2 regions of the Bradyrhizobium sp. 172 genome follow, and region 2 is predicted to be linked to the other one. Evidence: riboswitches for the same ligand, from Rfam matches in the RefSeq annotation. Region 2 holds a riboswitch; the other holds the start of a gene.
What was found. A riboswitch is a leader RNA that binds a small molecule or an ion and turns the genes downstream of it on or off. The one in region 2 is predicted to bind cobalamin.

Region 1: it holds a riboswitch for cobalamin, as region 2 does, so the genes downstream of both, metE (5-methyltetrahydropteroyltriglutamate--homocysteine S-methyltransferase) here and IVB07_RS24950 (energy-coupling factor ABC transporter permease) in region 2, are expected to answer to the same signal.

Annotation. Positions count from the first base shown of each region.
Region 1 covers NZ_CP064701.1:7,032,033-7,035,432, reverse strand. The annotation lists gene IVB07_RS33400 (4Fe-4S binding protein) at 164-367, shown strand; gene IVB07_RS33395 (hypothetical protein) at 928-1,098, opposite strand; cobalamin riboswitch at 1,470-1,669, shown strand; gene metE (5-methyltetrahydropteroyltriglutamate--homocysteine S-methyltransferase) at 1,769-3,400, shown strand, end outside.
Region 2 covers NZ_CP064701.1:5,156,941-5,160,340, reverse strand. The annotation lists gene IVB07_RS24960 (cobyrinate a,c-diamide synthase) at 1-444, shown strand, start outside; gene cobA (uroporphyrinogen-III C-methyltransferase) at 441-1,172, shown strand; cobalamin riboswitch at 1,218-1,438, shown strand; gene IVB07_RS24950 (energy-coupling factor ABC transporter permease) at 1,475-2,152, shown strand; gene cobF (precorrin-6A synthase (deacetylating)) at 2,198-2,947, shown strand; gene cobT (nicotinate-nucleotide--dimethylbenzimidazole phosphoribosyltransferase) at 2,963-3,400, shown strand, end outside.

The DNA.
Region 1 (3,400 bases), 1.9 Mb from region 2:
CACGGCTTGATATTGAAGCGGCCCATGCTGTCGCAGATGCAACATGGTCTCAGACCCCGCACAGCACCATTGGGCAAATTGCCCATCATTGAGCGCGCCTGTCCTTGGCACGGCATTTGAAAGGGATCGCCAATGGCATCGCTCGCCTAAGGAGTCGGAAGGCATGGCTTACAAGATCGTCGCTTCGCAATGTACCGTTTGTGGGGCATGTGAGTTCGAGTGTCCCAACGCGGCGATCAGCCTCAAGCGCGACATTTACGTTATCGATGCAAAAAAGTGTACGGAGTGCGAGGGCCATTCCGACACGCCGCAATGCGCTGTGGTCTGTCCGGTGCCTGACACCTGTGTCCCGTCTAAGACAACATAACCAGCCCGCGTCCAGAAGGCTTCACCGCTCGATTTCGCGAACGAAGGACTAGATGTCGAGCTTGTGGAGGCCGCCGTCCGCGTGCGGCGTATCGAGGTCGATCAACATCGTTATGAGCTTAAGGCGCTGATCGACTCCGAGAAACGCTCGAAGGGCTCGGTCAGAGGAGACCGTCAAATTTGTTTCGAATAATGACAAGGCCGCCTCGATGCTCCAGGTCGTCGCGTTGAGGCTTATCGTCGTTGGCTGACGAGCCGAGGCGAGGTGGACGGGCGTCGAATATCCCAAGATCAGCTTGCAGGATATCTAAAGCTAGGTCACTTCGAAGCCGAAGAGACGGTCTCCACGCGCGACGAGATCGGTCCGGAGATCCTGAAGACGTACGAGAAGCTCGGCATCCGCTTGCCCACGGTCACCATGCACGAGTGCATGGAGCTAGGGTCGTAACAGGATCCCCGCCGCCCGCGCTCTCGCTGCTTACTCCAGTTTCGCAAGTTAGCGCGCATCCTGACGTCCGGAACTGTTCCTGCGATGCCGCGCAGGCCAACGTCCAGGCTGCACTACTCGCCAGCGGCGACGGAAACAACGAATGCGCGGCCAAAGTCGCTCAGCACGTAAATGCTTGGCACACCGAAGGAGATCATCTTGACCAACGCCACGGAGCGATCGAGCTCACGGCTCGTCGCGGGGTCCGCCGAACACAGGCAGTCCGGGCAGTCCGGCCTGATCATCCGTTTGATCCTGGAGCAACCCGGCCTTGACAATTCCTAAGAAGCCTCATGGCGCTGTGATCAAGCGGATGCCGGCCGAGGATGATCGCAAACGTCCTCGCGGGCGAGTTCGAGAAGCTGCTGACGGAAAAGACCGGATTGTCGCGATCACGCAGATGTCGAAGCGCCCACCGCGTTCGTTCTGCTCGCGTTGGCTCATCCGAGTACGCCAAGCGGGTGTTGACGGACGCATTCACAAGCGGAGGCTCCACAGATCTAGGCGTTTTTACCAGGCCGGGAGTAAGACCGTTGTGCCCTAGCTGGTACAGCTCGCAATCGCTTGGGCAATATCGCGGCGACACTTAGTAGGTTGACGGATCGATCCTCGTGCGCCTAATGCCAGTCGTCGTGGTCTTCGGATTCGTTTGATCCGGAGCTAAGAGGGAAGCCGGTGCAATGCCGGCGCTGCCCCCGCAACTGTAAGCGGCGAGCCGCTGTCCAACGAAGTCACTGAAGCCATGCGGCTTCGGGAAGGCCGGACAGCAGCGACGACCCGCGAGCCAGGAGACCTGCCTCGACAATATATCGTCCACGGGCGGGGTGTCCCGGTGTGCGCCAAGCAGCTGTCGCTCACGCGATATTCGCTGCATGCGTCCGCCATGGCCTTTGCCCCAATCATGGGGTCTGAGCTATGTCTTTTCTTTCGCTTCCCGTTGCCACACTGGGGACGTCACGCATCGGCCCACGACGCGAACTCAAAGTCGCGCTCGAGAGCTACTGGGCGGGAAACTCCAGCGAAGCCGAGCTCCTCGAGGCGGGGAGTGGACTTCGTGCCGCTAATTGGGCACGGCAGAAATCCCGCGGTGCGACCGTCATTCCTTCGAATGACTTCTCGTTTTACGACCATGTGCTCGATACCAGCCTAATGGTCGGCGCCATTCCCGACGTCTATGGCTGGACCGAAGGTCCTGTGTCGCTCAAGACCTACTTCACCATGGCGCGTGGCGCTCAGGACAGTGGTCACGCTCAGCACGGGCCTGGCGTAGCCGCACAGGAAATGACGAAGTGGTTCGATACCAACTACCACTACATGGTGCCGGAATTTCACCGGGATCAGATCTTTAAGTATTCCTCTCGAAAGCCGATCGAGGAATATGAGGAGGCAAAAAGCCTCGGCTACCAAACGCGCCCCGTCCTAGTTGGCCCAGTCACTTTCCTGAAGCTCGGCAAAAGCGCAAATCCCGCATTCAATCCGCTGTCGCTGCTCGATCGGCTCCTCCCAGTCTATGTCGATGTTCTCCGCGAACTATCCTCGCGCGGTGCTGAATGGGTTCAGCTGGACGAGCCATGCCTGGTGATGGACGTCGACGAAGCATCGCGGGCGGCTGTCCGCCGGGCCTATGCTCATTTCGCAAAGGTTGTGCCGGCCCTTAAAATAATGCTGGCCACATATTTCGGGGCTATCGGCGACAATCTTGAAACAACCTTGGCCTTGCCCGTTGCCGGGCTTCATGTGGATCTGGTTCGGGCACCTGACCAGTTGGACGCAATTGTCGCCACAACCCGTAGAGATCTCGTGGTCTCACTAGGCGTCGTTGATGGTCGGAACGTGTGGCGCTCCAATCTTCCGGCGCTGCTCGACCAACTTGCTCCTATGGTCCAAAAATTGGGCAGGCACCGTGTTCAGATTGCTCCTTCCTGCTCGCTGCTTCATGTTCCGATCGACATTGAGCTAGAGACCGATCTCGATCCCAATCTGAAGACATGGCTGGCGTTCTCAGTTCAGAAGATCAAGGAACTTTCGATATTGGGCAAAGCGCTGGCCGGCCATGCTGCCGAGGTGGCCGATGAACTTGCGCTTTCGGAGGGGGCAGCCGTCACCCGCGAAACATCGCCCGAGATCCACAATGCGAATGTCGCCGGACGAATCGCCGCGATCGACGATAGCATGCTTCGCCGTCGCAGTGCGTTCACCCAGCGTGCCGACGTCCAGCGCGTCGCGTTCGCATTGCCGATGTTTCCAACGACAACCATCGGATCCTTCCCGCAAACGGCCGATGTCCGGAATGCGCGCGCGGCTCATGCGCGGGGAACGTTGAATGACACGCAGTACGAGCAGCTTCTGAAAGCGGAGACAGCCCGTACCGTGAAGTGGCAGGAAGATATCGGCCTGGACGTGCTCGTACACGGTGAGTTCGAGCGCAATGACATGGTTCAATACTTTGCCGAGCAGCTGTTGGGCTTCGCTTTCACCAAGCATGGCTGGGTTCAGTCTTATGGCTCGCGGTACGTTCGTCCGCCTATCCTGTTCGGAGATGTCTCC
Region 2 (3,400 bases):
GTGTGCTGGCTGCCTGGCGGCTATCCCGAGCTGCAGGCCGGCAGGATCGCTGCCAATGCGCGCTTCCGCAGCGGATTGCGCGCCTTCGCCGAGACGCGCCCGGTGCACGGCGAATGCGGGGGCTATATGGTGCTGGGCACCGCTTTGACCGACGCCGATGGCATCAGCCACGAGATGACGGGCCTGCTCGGCCTGGAGACGAGCTTTGCCAAGCGCCGCATGCATCTGGGCTATCGTCTGGCCGAGCTCGCCGCGCCGATGCCGGGTCATCAGGCGGGTGCACGCCTGCGTGGCCATGAATTCCACTATTCGACCATAGTCGCGCAGCCCGACACGGCGCTGGCGGTCGTGCACGACGCGACAGGTGCGGTCATTGCCGAGACCGGCTCGCGGCGGGGACAAGCCACCGGCACGTTCTTCCATCTGATCGCGGAGGACCGGTGAGCGGTTTTGTCTCCTTTGTCTCCGCCGGGCCCGGCGATCCCGAGCTGCTCACGCTCAAGGGTGCAGCGCGGCTGCGCGAGGCCGACGTTGTGCTCTATGACGATCTTGCTTCAGGCGCGATCCTCGATCTGGCCCGGCCCGGCGCCAATCTCGTCGCGGTGGGAAAGCGGGCAGGGCGGGCCTCGACCAAGCAGCACCATGTCAACCGCCTGCTGGTCGACTATGCCGTGACAGGCGCGCGCGTGGTCCGGTTGAAGTCGGGCGATGCCGGCATCTTTGGCCGGCTCGAGGAGGAGCTCGAGACGCTGCGTGAAGCGGGCATCGGCTACGAGATCATTCCCGGCGTCACCTCGGCCTGTGTCGCCGCCGCGCAAGCCGGCATTCCGCTGACCCGGCGTCACACCTCGCGCCGCGTGCAGTTCGTGACCGGGGCGGACGTCACCGGCGAGCTGCCGCCAGATCTCAATTGGGCGGCGCTGGCCGATCCGGAGGCGACGACCGTGGTCTATATGGGCCGGCGGACGTTTCCGGCGTTGGTCGTCAAATTGATCGAGCACGGGCTCGCCCCAACCACGCCGGCGTTGTTTGCCGAATCGCTCGGCCGTCCCGATGAGCGGCTGGTCCGCACCACCATTTCGGAACTTGCAGAGCAGCTTGCGCGGGGCGGAGCGGCCTCCACGGCGGCCGTCATCCTGTTCGGCGCGCTGGCGGGGAATTATCCGTCATGACCGCCTCGTCCGCCCGTCGCCCCTTGACGCCCGGCCGGCGAAAGAGGCACACAGGAGACGCATGGTGCTCGATGCGGCGCAAAGCGCCGGAGCATAATCGGGAATGGGGATGGGCGGACCCAGTTGCGGCGCCCAAAACCCCAGCCGCCCCCGCGACTGTAAGCGGTGAGGGACTTCGATCAGCCACTGGGCCGCGAGGCCCGGGAAGGCCGGAGACTCCCAGTGAACCGCGAGCCAGGAGACCGGCCGTGCATGTTTTGAGGCCAAGGCCGTCGGGTGTGACGGCAAGAAGGATCTGAGCCATGCATATCGAACCCGGACTAGTCTCGGACGCCAAGCTCGTGCTGAGTTATGCAACCGGCATTGCCGTCGGCGGCGTTGCCTTGAAGCTCGCGGTTGAGACCGTGCGCGAGCAGGGCATCACGTCGTTCGCGGCGCGGACGCTCGCCACCACGGGACTTGTGTTTATCTTCTTCGAGATCCTGCCGCACTTCCCGGTCGGCGTCTCCGAAGTGCACTTCATCCTCGGCTCGACCTTGTTCCTGCTGTTTGGCGCGGCGCCTGCGGCCTTCGGCCTCGCGTTTGGCCTGCTGTTCCAGGGCATCTTCTTCGAGCCGCCCGACTTGCCGCAATATGGCATGAACGTCACCACGCTATTGGTGCCGCTGTTCGGAATCCAGGCGATCGCCACGCGGATCATTTCGAGCAACACGGCCTATGTCGATCTGAAGTACCGCCAGGCGCTGGCGCTTTCGACGACCTATCAGGCGGGCGTCATCGCCTGGGTGGCGTTCTGGGCGATTTATGGCTCCGGCTTCGGCGCGACCAACCTCGCCAACATCGCGACCTTCGCGGCGTCCTATGCGCTGGTCATCGTGATTGAGCCGCTCGCCGATCTCGGCGTGCTCGCGCTGGCAAAGTCGCTGCGCGGCGTCACCGCGCCCGGCCTCGTCACGCCGCGTTTGCACAGCGCGGCCTAGAGACAAGCGAACGGGCGGCCATGATGGCCGCCCTTCGCAGCCACCATGCTCACGCTCTCTCTGATAGGCATCGGTTGCGGCGATCCCGAGCAGCTCACGCGTGCCGCGATTACTGCCATCAACGCGGCCGATCTCGTCCTGATCCCCCGCAAGGGGACGGCCAAGTCCGACCTCGCCGATCTCAGGCGGACGATCTGCGCCGATCTGCTCACCAGCGACACGACCCGCATTGCCGAGTTCGATCTGCCCGTGCGGGACGCCGCTGAAGCGGACTATCGCAAGGGCGTGGACGATTGGCATGATGCCGTGGCCGCCGTCTGGTCGCAGACGATCGGGGATCATCTCGAAGGAGAGGGCAAGGTCGCGCTGCTGATCTGGGGCGATCCCTCGCTTTATGATTCCTCGCTGCGCATTGCGCGGCGGCTCAATCCCTCGCCAAAGATCGAGGTCGTGCCCGGCATCACCTCGATCCAGGCGCTGTGTGCGGCGCATGCGTTGCCGCTCAACGACATCGGCGAGCCCTTTCTAGTTTCGACCGGACGCCGCTTGCGCGATGGCGGTTGGCCGGCAGGTGTCGATACCGTGGTGGTGATGCTCGACGGCGGCACGGCGTTCCAGTCGCTTGATCCGGCGGGCCTGCACATCTGGTGGGGGGCCTATCTCGGCATGCCCGATCAGATCGTGATGTCCGGCGCGCTGGCCGAGATCGGCCCGCGCATCGTCGCCGTGCGGCAAGAGGCGCGCGAACGGCACGGCTGGATCATGGACAGTTACATCCTCAAGCGCAGGCTGTGAGGCAAGCGAGGCAGCATGCTCCCCGAATGGGTCACCCAACAATGCCCCGATATCTCCGCAGTCCATCGCGGGGCGGCGGTGGCGCGGCAGGCGCAACTGACGAAACCGACCGGCGCGCTCGGCCGGCTCGAGCAGCTCGCGATCGAGCTTGCGGGCCTGCAAGCAACCGAGCAGCCGCGCGCGGCGCGGGTGCCGATCATCATCTTCGCCGGCGATCACGGCATCGTCGCGCAGGGCGTCTCGGCCTATCCGCAGGAAGTGACGATCGCGATGCTGGCGAACTTCGCCTCCGGCGGTGCCGCAATCTCGGTGCTGGCGCGTGAGCTGGGCTCCAGCCTGGAGGTCGTCGACGCCGGCACGCTGGCGCAGGAGGAGATGGCTGGAATCGTGACCGACAAGCCGCGCAGCGGTACGCGCGATTTCAGCGTCGAAGCTGCGCTCACCCCCACGGAG